Regions from separate parts of the Cryptosporangium minutisporangium genome, predicted to be linked through region 3. Evidence: riboswitches for the same ligand, from Rfam matches in the RefSeq annotation. Region 3 holds a riboswitch; each other region holds the start of a gene.

Region 1 (3,269 bases), on a different contig from region 3:
CAGGGTCAGGAGGCGGTTCAACGCGGGCAGGGCCGCGGCCAGAGCGTCGATGTCGGCCTGGTCGAGTTGATCGGCGGCTGCGAGCGCGATCCGCCGTCGGTGGTCGGTGTAGCCGTTGATCAGGCCGGTCGCGGTAGGCGTCACGGTGAGCCGCACCGCCCGCCGGTTCCCCGGATCGGGGGAGCGGTCGAGGTACCCGTTCGCGGTCAGGTCGCCGACCAGCGTGCTGACCGTGTTGGGAGCGGTCCCCAGGGCGGTGGCCACTGCTTTCACACCGATGCCCGGCTGCGCCTGGACCACGCGCAGCACCTCGATCTGTGCGGCGGGCAGTGGCTCGTCCGGCAGGTCGCTCCGGGCGGCGCGTCGCAGCGTCCGATGTAGCCGACCGAGCAACGTGCTCAGCTCGTCGGCGACCGCGCCGGGGGTGGCCGACATGGCACTCCTTCGTGGTCATCCGGCCGCAGCACCGTCGGGCGCCCACCCGCCGACCTGCGCGAAGAGCCATGATGGCGGGCACGCCGACTACTCGCAGTCCTCCGTTCAGCCCGAGTCGGCCGTCAGGTCGGTCCACCCTCCCACCGTCGCCGCGGCTGCCTAGGCCTCGGCAACTGCCCGGTGGCAGACGCCAGGGAGCCCCGGTCGGTCGACCGGGGCTCCCTGTTCTGGGCGATCTGTCATCGGTGTTCTGTCATCAGCGATCCGTTCCGAGCACTATCCGATCAGGAGTTTCTGCCCCGGGTGGATGACATTCGGATTGCCGCCGATCACACTGCGGTTCCTTGCGTAGAGCGACTGCCAGCTCACCCGGTGCTCGGTGGCGATCAGCAGCAGGCTGTCGCCGGGACGAACCAGGTAGCTCGGGAAACGTGACTCAGCCGGTGCCGGGCGCTGAGCCCGGCTGAACTGGCGTAGCGCGACGAAGTCACGCACTTCCGTCGGCCGGGAGAGAGCCGTCACGCCTCTCCGCGGCACGGCGACCGTGCTGCGCTTCCGGAAAGCCTGCCCGCGGTACGACCGGTTCTCGGTCGATCCTTCGCGCCAGGACTGCTTGCTGGACGAGCGGTAGCTCTTGGACCGGTGTGACCGGTACCCGGTGTACTCGTTGGCGCTGGACTTCTCCCAGCTCCGCTTCGAGTACTTCTTCGTGTACCCCTGTCGCTTGTAGCTCCGGCTGGCCTGGTCGGACCAGCCGCTGCGGTACCGGGTCTTGGTGTAGCCCTTTCGGCCGCAGGTTGGCCAGGCGCCGATGCCCTGGCCACGCAGAACGCGTCTGGCTACGGTGATCTGCTCGGAACGGCTGGCGTTGTGCGCGCTACCGGCGTACTTGCCGCCCCCGTACGCCCGCCACGTGGACGGGCTGAACTGCAGACCGCCGTGGTAGCCGTTGCCGGTGTTGATGTTCCATCGTCCACCGGACTCGCACTGCGCGATCGCATCCCAGTTCACATCCGCATGGGCCGGTGACACTCCGGCGACGAGCGGTGTGATCCCCGCTAGGCCGGTGGCCACGGCAAGTGCCAGGCCTCGACCGAGCGGGCTCAGGCGCCGTGGCGCCCGATGCCGTCCGCCCGCGCGAGGCGGGCTTTCGGCGCTGAGCTGGGTGGGATGGGAAGACTCCTTAGACATATCCGACCCTCTCCACGCCTACGAGGTGAGCTGTCGGGTTCGGGCTGAGTCGGCCCGGCCACGCAGTGCGTGGCTTCACCCCAAGGCGTCAACTTCGACGCCGGAAGTGGGTCCCCCGCTCCTGCCCGAGGTTCGAAGTCCTCGTCGCCCGAGGCAGGATTCGGCGTAGCCGGGCGCGAGGTCCGCGGTGAACGGACGAAAACGACAGAACCACAAAATCGGCTAAATGCCAAGTTACCGCCCCGTGATACGCGAAGCGTGTCGTGCTGACCATTAAGGTCAAACCGACCGTCCTTGTCGCAGCTATCTCGCCGTCAACGTGCGACACAGCGAATTGGAGTGGTCTATAGGTTTCAGTCCGAATCGGTGGTGCAACTCTGTGGAGTTGGTTCACTCCGTGGCGTAATGATCCCTTAACACCTCACTAAGTACCGCCTGCGACAGTGGGCGCCGCTCGTCACGAACGCCAAGATGAGAGCCATGACCGACGCTCCACGTGCCGGCCTGCTTCGCCGGGCCGGTTTACGCGCCGGCCCGTACCTCGCTCGGCACCGCCGTGAACGTGCGAACGGCCGAGTTCTCACCGCAGGAGTGGGCGCCGCTGCGCTCGGCTCCGTCGTGGTGATCGGTGGTACCAGCCTGGTTGCCGCAAACGCCACCACCGATCCCGACCATTCGTGTGCGGCCGCATATACCGTGCGCCACGCCTGGTCGACGGGGTTCTCCGCCGAAGTGGCCGTGACCAACACCGGCGAAGATCCGGTGAAGAACTGGAACGTCAACTGGTCCTTCGACGGCGGTAAGGCCGTGGTGAAGGGCTGGGAGGGCGACTGGCAGCAGGACGAGGGCCTGGTGACCGTCCGTGCGGGCGAGGACAGCGTCCGCCTCGAGCCGGGCAAAACCCTCACGCTGCGCTTCACCGGCTGGCACCCGCAGGGCAAGGCGCCGGACGCGGCGAACTTCGCGCTGAACGGGGTGAGCTGCGGCGTCGACGAGGGTGCGGAGGAGACGCCGGAGAGCGCTTCCCCGACACCGTCCTCGATCGCACTACCGCCGGGCTTGCCCGCGTCCCCGGCGCCGACCGCGAAGCCGACGAAGCCGGCGGCCGGTCCGCTCGGCTCGCTCTTCGTCGACCCCTCGGGTCAGGCCGTCGAGTGGGTGGAATCGAACTCGGGCGACCCTCGGGCCTCCGTGATCCGCGAACGAATCGCCGAGCAGCCGCAGGCGCACTGGCTCGCCGCGAACAACCCGGGCGACGTCGAGAGCGACGTCCGCGGCTACACGTCGCGGGCGCACGCCAGGGGCAAGGTGCCGGTCCTGGTCGCCTACAACATGACCAACCGCGACTGCGGTGGCGCCAGCGCCGGTGGCGCCGACAGTGCGGACGCCTACCGCAACTGGATCAGCAACTTCGCGTCCGGCCTGGGCTCCGGCACGTCGATCATCATCCTCGAGCCGGACGCGCTCGGGCACTTGACGACCTGCCTGTCCGAGGGGCAGCAGGAGGAGCGTCTGGACCTGCTGGAGTACGCCGGAAAGGTGATCAAGCAGTCCAGCCCCAAGGCGCGCGTGTTCTACGACATCGGCCACTCCGCCTGGATCAACGCGAGCGAGGCGGCGAGCCGGGCCAAGCGGGCCGGCGC
Region 2 (3,269 bases), on a different contig from region 3:
CGTCGACCCGGGTGGCGTCCGGCAGACCGGTGCGGTGGGGCGGCAGGACGTCGGGCCACTGACCGGTCAGGCCCGCGTAGAGCAGGCCACCGAGCGCCCGGATGTCGGCCGGCTGCTGGCCGGGCCCGCCCAGGTGCAGATCGACGAGCGTCACCCCGTCGTCGTTGCCGATCAGGACCGTCGACGGCGTGAGGTTGCCGTGGGCGTGACCGGTGGCGTGGATACCGGCGAGCGCGTCGGCGGTGTTCCGGACGAGCGCGGCGGCTCGCGCCGGGTGCAGCGGACCCTGGGCCAGCGTGTCGTAGAGAGTCTGTCCGTTGACCCACTCCCGGACGACGTAGGCGCGCGGCCCTTCGTCGACGGCGTCGTAGACCCCGATCACGGACGGGTGGACGATGCGGCCCGCGGCGACCGCCTCGGCGATCATCTGCTCGGCTGCTTCCCCGCCGGGGACCCGCAGCTCGATCGAGACCGTGCGGTTGAGCAGATTGTCGGTGCCTCGCCAGAGCGCGTGACCGGACGCCGCATCGGCGTACAGCGCTTCTTCCAGCCGATACCGGCCCGCCAGCACTTCACCCTGAACGGGCGCGCCGACCTGTGTCACAACCCGCCCTCCCGCAGTATCGACCGCTCCGTCCTCAGGGTAGGCCGTGCGGCGGCTACTGGGGACAGGTCCATCCTGCCTGTTCCGGCGCGTCGGACGCCACTGGATGAACAGCTCTCATAGGGAGCTAGTGGTCTCGGGCGTCAAGGTATCGCGGCGGCGCACGTTCGGCGCACCTGTGCCTGGCGTTCGCCAACCGGGTGTCGCAGCAGTTCACGAAGGTTTTGTGCGGCTGCCCGGCGTCCGAAGAAGTAGTTGTGGGGAACCGACGAGGGACGGTCAGGTGCGGCGCACCCAACCGTCCCTCGTAGTCGATCCGAGATTCAGCGTGTCATCCGACTCAGACGAGACGGCGGACGACGTACCGGTTGCTCCAGATCTTCCGCTTCGCCACCGGCTGCCCGGCGGTCGACGCGTCCCACATGTAGTTCCCGCCGGCGTAGATGCCGGCGTGCGAGTAGCGGCCACCGCCGCCGAACAGGATCAGGTCGCCGGGCTGCTTGGCCGACTTGCTGACCCCCCGGCCGTAGCGCGCCTGCTGCGTCGCGCTGTGCGGCAGGCTCTTGCCGAACTGACGGTAGACGTACTGCGTGAGGCCCGAGCAGTCGAACGAGTTCGGACCGGCCGCACCGAAGCGGTACGGCTTGCCTGCCTGCCGGGAGGCGGCCCTGACGACCGCTGACCCGTTGGACTTGGCACGGATGTGGTGGTTGGGCGAGAGCGTCTTCTGCGTGCCGTTCACGTAGAGCACGACGCGCCAGTTGGAGGTCCCGCCGATCGTGACGCGCCACTCCAACTGACCGGAGGGCCGCGCCTTCTTCGTGCTCACCGTCCGCCAGCCCTTGCTGGACTGGTACTGCAGGGAGAACGACTTGTAGGCGGCGGGCTTGCCGTTCACCGAACCGATCGCGTGCAGCGTGGCCTTCGATCCGGTGGTGACCGAGGTGGCGCCGGAGAGCTTGGCAGCTGCGGGAACAGCGGCTGCTGCCGGAGCGGCGACACCGATCAGTCCGGCGCCGAGCGACCCTGCGAGGACGCCGGCCAGTGCGGTGGTCCGCAGCGTCGCGCGTCGGGTGACAGCGCGGTGCTTCGGAGTTGAGGTTGCGCGGTGGCGAGCACCGCCGGTGTTTTTGCTCGCGTACGAACCGTTTTGAGACGTTGTCTCAGTACGTTCGTACTGGTTCGCGGGCAGGGCACACCGAGGGGAATGCACCGTATGCAAGGAGAGTCCTTCCATGCACGCCTACGAGGTGAGCTGTCGGGTTCGGGCGGGAAGGTTTAGTGCCCGGCCGCGCGCTGCGCGGCTTCACCCCAAGGGATCGCGCCGGATCTGATCTCCGGCGACCCCACGTACCTGTGGGTCCCCCGCCCCTGTCCAATTGGTTGGCTACTCGGAGGGACACCGCGGATGTCGTGGACAGGGCTCGGCGTGGCGAATCCTGCGGTGTGCGCGGCGTGGCTGCCGCGACAGTTGCCGCGAAGAACTGAACCTGCGCTCCGTGGGAGTTGCCAGTGCTTTGCGACGTGCATCACAGTCAAAGTGAGAAGTTTTTACCACTTCACACCGTTTTCACGCACGACCGGGTGGGTTCCTCGGCGCGTCGTGAGTCGGTCACATCCAGATGTTCAGGGTGTTGCGGGTTGGGAAATTGAACTGGACGAACAGCCGACAACCTCACTTGGCGTAGTCGCGCTTTCGGGGTGTGGAGTGACCGTGGATCGACCGTACCTGCGGCGTGGCCTTTCTCACGTTATTCCTCGGCGGATGTGGATAACCCTGCGTGATTGGCCGTCGAGCGCATTTTCGGGAAGATCGCCGCTGCGGAGCCCGTGCGAGGGCCGGGCGACGTGGTCTTCCCGAAAAACCGCCTGCGCGGGGCTCGTATGAGGTGGTCTTCCCGAAATCCGTGGGATGCGGGGCGGTCAGCGGCCGGGTAGGCGGCGCTTGACGGTGTTCGCGAACTCGACGACCTCGGGGACGCGCAAGCGGAGTGCCACCACGGCGTAGACACCGACCAGCACCAGGCCGCCGACGACGAGCGAGACGAACGCGCCGGCCTTACCGATGCCCAGCACGCTCTGAATGCCGTAGGCGACCGCCCAGCTGAGCAGACCGGCCACCACCGCGGCTACGCCCAGTCGAGTGATCGTCCGGGTCACCGAGAGCGTGTCGAGCCCGCCCAGGCGTCGCTTGAGCAGGCGCCCGGAGATCAGTACGGCGACGATGTACGAGACCGTGTTGCCGCACTGCAGTCCGACGACGATCCACTCGGTCGGCACCCAGAGGAATACGCCCAGGTCGAACAGCAGCTTCGCGACGACGACCGGGATGTTCAGCAGGGCCGGCGTCTTCGTGTCGCGCAGCGCGTAGAACGCGAAGATCTGCATCTGGCTGATCGCGAACGGCACCAGGCCGATCCCTGCGGCCATCGTCGCGTAGCCGGTGCTGATCGCCTCGTCCTGGGTGAAGTTGCCCCAGCGGAACGCGGTCACCGCCAGCGGGATACCGAGCACCAGGTACGCCGCGGTCGCCGGCACCAGGACCACCGAGGAGAGCCGGGCACCGAGCGAGAGGTTCCGGGTCACCTCGCCGAAGTCCCGGTCGGCGGCCGCCGCGCTCATCCGGGGCAGCAGGGCGGTCAGGATGCTCACCGCGACGATGCCG
Region 3 (3,269 bases):
AGGCGTAGGAGACGGCCGGGTCACAGCCGAACGCGATCGCGACCGGCAGCCGCTGGCCGAGGCGCTCGGCGACCGCGTGGTGCGCGGTCGAGTCTTTGTGGATCTGCCAGTGCATGCCGAGCGTGTTGTGGCTGTGCTGCTGGAGGCGGTAGAGCCCGAGGTTGCGGGCGCCGGTCTCCGGGTGCTTCGTGTGGGTCAAGCCCAGGTTGTGGTAGATCCCGCCGTCGCCGGGCCAGATCTGCAGCCCGGGGAGCTTGTTCAGGTCGACTTCGTCGCCCTTGTAGACGACCTCCTGGCAGGGCGCGGACTTGACCTTCTTCGGGGGGACGTTCTTCAGCTGGGTGACCTTGCCCAGCGCTTCACGGAAGCCGCTGAAGCCCTGCGGCAGTTCGGGCTTGAGCATGGCGCCGATGCGCTGCCCGATCTCGTCCAGCGAATCGACCCCCAGCGCCATCGCCATCCGGCGCTCGGTGCCGAACAGGTTGATCACGATCGGCATCTCGCCGCGCGTCGGGTTCTCGAACAGCAGGGCAGGCCCACCGGCCCGCACCACCCGCTGGGTGATCTCGCTGATCTCCAGCGTCGGATCGACCGGCGCGGTGATCCGCTTGAGCTCACCGGCCTTCTCCAGCCGCTTCAGGAACTCGCGAAGGTCGGTGTGGGCCATGGCCCCAGTATTCCTGGGCCCGCGAGCGCCCCGGCAGTTGCCCGCCGCACAGAGCCTCGGCCCACGGCGCCGCAAAGGCACGAGCCCCGACCCGCAGTACGGGTCGGGGCTCGGCGAGCACGGCGTTACGGGCGGCCGGCGCCCGCGTACGGCATGTTGTTGACGCTCTCCACCTGGACCGACTGTCCCTCGGTGGGCGCGTGCACCACCTGGTTGTTACCGATGTAGATCGCGGAGTGGTGCAGGTCGCTGTAGAAGAACACGATGTCGCCCGGCTGCAGGTCGCCCCGCGAGACGTGCCGGATCGAGTTGTACTGCTGCCGCGACGAGTGCGGCAGCGACACACCGACCTGCTTCCAGGCCATCATCGTGAGGCCCGAGCAGTCCCAGGAGCCGGGGCCGGAGCCACCGAACACGTAGGGCTCACCCTGCTGCGCCATCGCGAACTGCACGACGGTCGCGGCGTTACCGCTGGCCTGACCGTTGTACGTGACGGTCGCGGGCGCGCTGCCGTACTTCTTGGCGTACGCCGTCCGGCGGATCTGCTCCCACTTGTCCCGGTCCTTCTTGATCAGCTTCTGCTGGGAGTCGAGCTGCTTCTTCAGCCGCTCCGCGCTCCGGACCTGGAGGTCGACCCGCTTCTTGGTGTCGTCGTACTTCGCCTGGTACGCCTTCGCCTGCTTGATCGTGTCGCGCTGCTGGGCGGACAGCCACTCCACCGCGGCCAGCTGGTCGAGGTAGTTCGTCGGCGAGCCGTTGTTGAGGAGCGACGAGGAGAGCCGCATGCCGCCGTCGCGATAAGCCGCCGCAGCGATCTTGCCGACCTCCGCCTGGGAGGCGTCGAGTTTCGCCTGCGAGGCGGCGAGCTGACGGTTCAGCCCGGCCTGCTGCGCCTGGACCCGCTTCAGCTGGACCTTGGCGCTGTTCATCTGCTCGTTGACCCGGTCCATCTTCACGCCGAGGGAGTCGAGTTGCTTCTCGGCCTCGGAGAGTGACGGAGCCGCACTGGCGCCGCCTCCGGGTAACAGCACCAAGCTCAGAATCGCAGCGAGGACGCTAACCAGGACGATGGGACGACGGGCGTGAGTCCGAACGGATCTCACTAGTGCAGCACTCCTCACTCCCCCTAAGGCCGCCTACCGGGTTAGCTGACGGGTTCGGGCGGGAGCTGCCCTACCGCCCGTAAAGGCGGATTCACCCCGAGATCTCGGATCCCCGGCTCATACGTGACGCAGCGATTCGGCGGCAACTGCCCGACGCCATCCTGGTGAACGGCGGACGCTCGGGAAGTCGTGGGTCACGGTAAGGCATCTGTGACGGGCTGGTCCAGCCTCGCGCGGGAATCTGGGCGAACGTCCAGCAGACTACGACAACACGTAGTTAGTCCACTCCGGAACGTCTTCTTAAGTGCGTCTTAATGCGGTTTCACCGACACCTCGGCCGAATGGTGGATGGGTCTGACCACTATGGACAGATCAACGGACGATAACCGGCCGGTAACTCGTGAGGTAGGAGTGCCGCAGGCTGCTTAACGTCCCAAGAAGTCCATTTGTAGTAATTTGTCGGAAACAAAGAGTGGACTGAGGGGGACAAAACGATGCCGCAGCAGACCGAGCACGAAGACGTGATCGTCGTCGGCTGGCTCCGTGGGGACGACTACGAGGCCGCGCTGGCGTACCGGCGGCGCGAAGAACCCACCCGAACGGACGATCAGCCGCCAACACCGGCGCCGACACCGCCGAGCGCTGATCCCGCACCCCAAACTTAAGGTCGCGCCAACCCCTGAAGTGGCGCGCCCCACAGCGTCCCCCAACGCAGTACGCACTTGAAGCGCCGCCAGGCGCGTGTTCTCACGCGGAGCCCGTCCAGGGTCACAGCCCTGAATACGAGTGGAGTCCGGAGACGGCGAAGTTGATGACGTAGAGGTTGATCATCATCGTGGCAAAGCCGAGCACCGCGATCGCGGCCGCCCGGCGTCCGCGCCATCCGGTCGTGGCCCGCGCGTGCAGGTACGCCGCGTACACGACCCACGAGATGAACGCCCAGGTCTCCTTCGGGTCCCAGCCCCAGTACCGGCTCCACGCCGCCTCGGCCCAGATCGCTCCGCAGATGATCGCGAACGTCCAGATCGGGAACCCGAACGCGTGCAGCCGGAAGGTCAGCCGCTCCAGCCCCGCCGCGGCGGGCAGGTGCCGCCCGACGCCGTACGGGAAGCCCGGGGCGTTCGCCGGACGCCCGGCCGCCACCCGCTGGTCGTACCCCTCGCGCAGCAGGTAGAGCACCGACATCACGCCACCGATCAGGTAGATCCCGACCGAGATCGACGCGGTGGAGACATGGATCCAGAGCCAGTACGAGTTCAGCGCCGGCATCAACGGGCCGGCCTCGACGTAGAGCACGGTTCCGGCCAGCCCGAGCAGCAGAACCACCGGCAGCATCACGAACATGCCCAGGTAGCGCACCGGACGACGGGCCGAGACCACCAGCCAGGTGATCGTCCCGACCGCGCAAGCCACCGAGACGAACTCGTACATGTTGCCCCACGGCACCCGGTCGGCCGCGAAACCACGGGCGGTCAGGCAGCCGATCTGGGCGAGCGCAC

What was found. A riboswitch is a leader RNA that binds a small molecule or an ion and turns the genes downstream of it on or off. The one in region 3 is predicted to bind cyclic di-AMP.
Region 1: another riboswitch for cyclic di-AMP. It lies ahead of ABEB28_RS26120 (transglycosylase family protein); the one in region 3 lies ahead of ABEB28_RS34425 (C40 family peptidase).
Region 2: another riboswitch for cyclic di-AMP. It lies ahead of ABEB28_RS30685 (C40 family peptidase); the one in region 3 lies ahead of ABEB28_RS34425 (C40 family peptidase).

The regions. Positions count from the first base shown of each region.
Region 1 is NZ_BAAAYN010000035.1:131,285-134,553, reverse strand. It holds gene ABEB28_RS26125 (MarR family winged helix-turn-helix transcriptional regulator) at 1-435, opposite strand, end outside; gene ABEB28_RS26120 (transglycosylase family protein) at 712-1,446, opposite strand; cyclic di-AMP (ydaO/yuaA leader) riboswitch at 1,628-1,801, opposite strand; gene ABEB28_RS26115 (glycoside hydrolase family 6 protein) at 2,107-3,269, shown strand, end outside.
Region 2 is NZ_BAAAYN010000044.1:80,724-83,992, forward strand. It holds gene ABEB28_RS30680 (protein kinase family protein) at 1-604, opposite strand, end outside; gene ABEB28_RS30685 (C40 family peptidase) at 945-1,817, opposite strand; cyclic di-AMP (ydaO/yuaA leader) riboswitch at 1,830-2,003, opposite strand; gene murJ (murein biosynthesis integral membrane protein MurJ) at 2,528-3,269, opposite strand, start outside.
Region 3 is NZ_BAAAYN010000048.1:96,123-99,391, reverse strand. It holds gene ABEB28_RS34430 (menaquinone biosynthesis decarboxylase) at 1-667, opposite strand, end outside; gene ABEB28_RS34425 (C40 family peptidase) at 793-1,698, opposite strand; cyclic di-AMP (ydaO/yuaA leader) riboswitch at 1,785-1,922, opposite strand; gene ABEB28_RS34420 (hypothetical protein) at 2,265-2,435, shown strand; gene ccsB (c-type cytochrome biogenesis protein CcsB) at 2,539-3,269, opposite strand, start outside.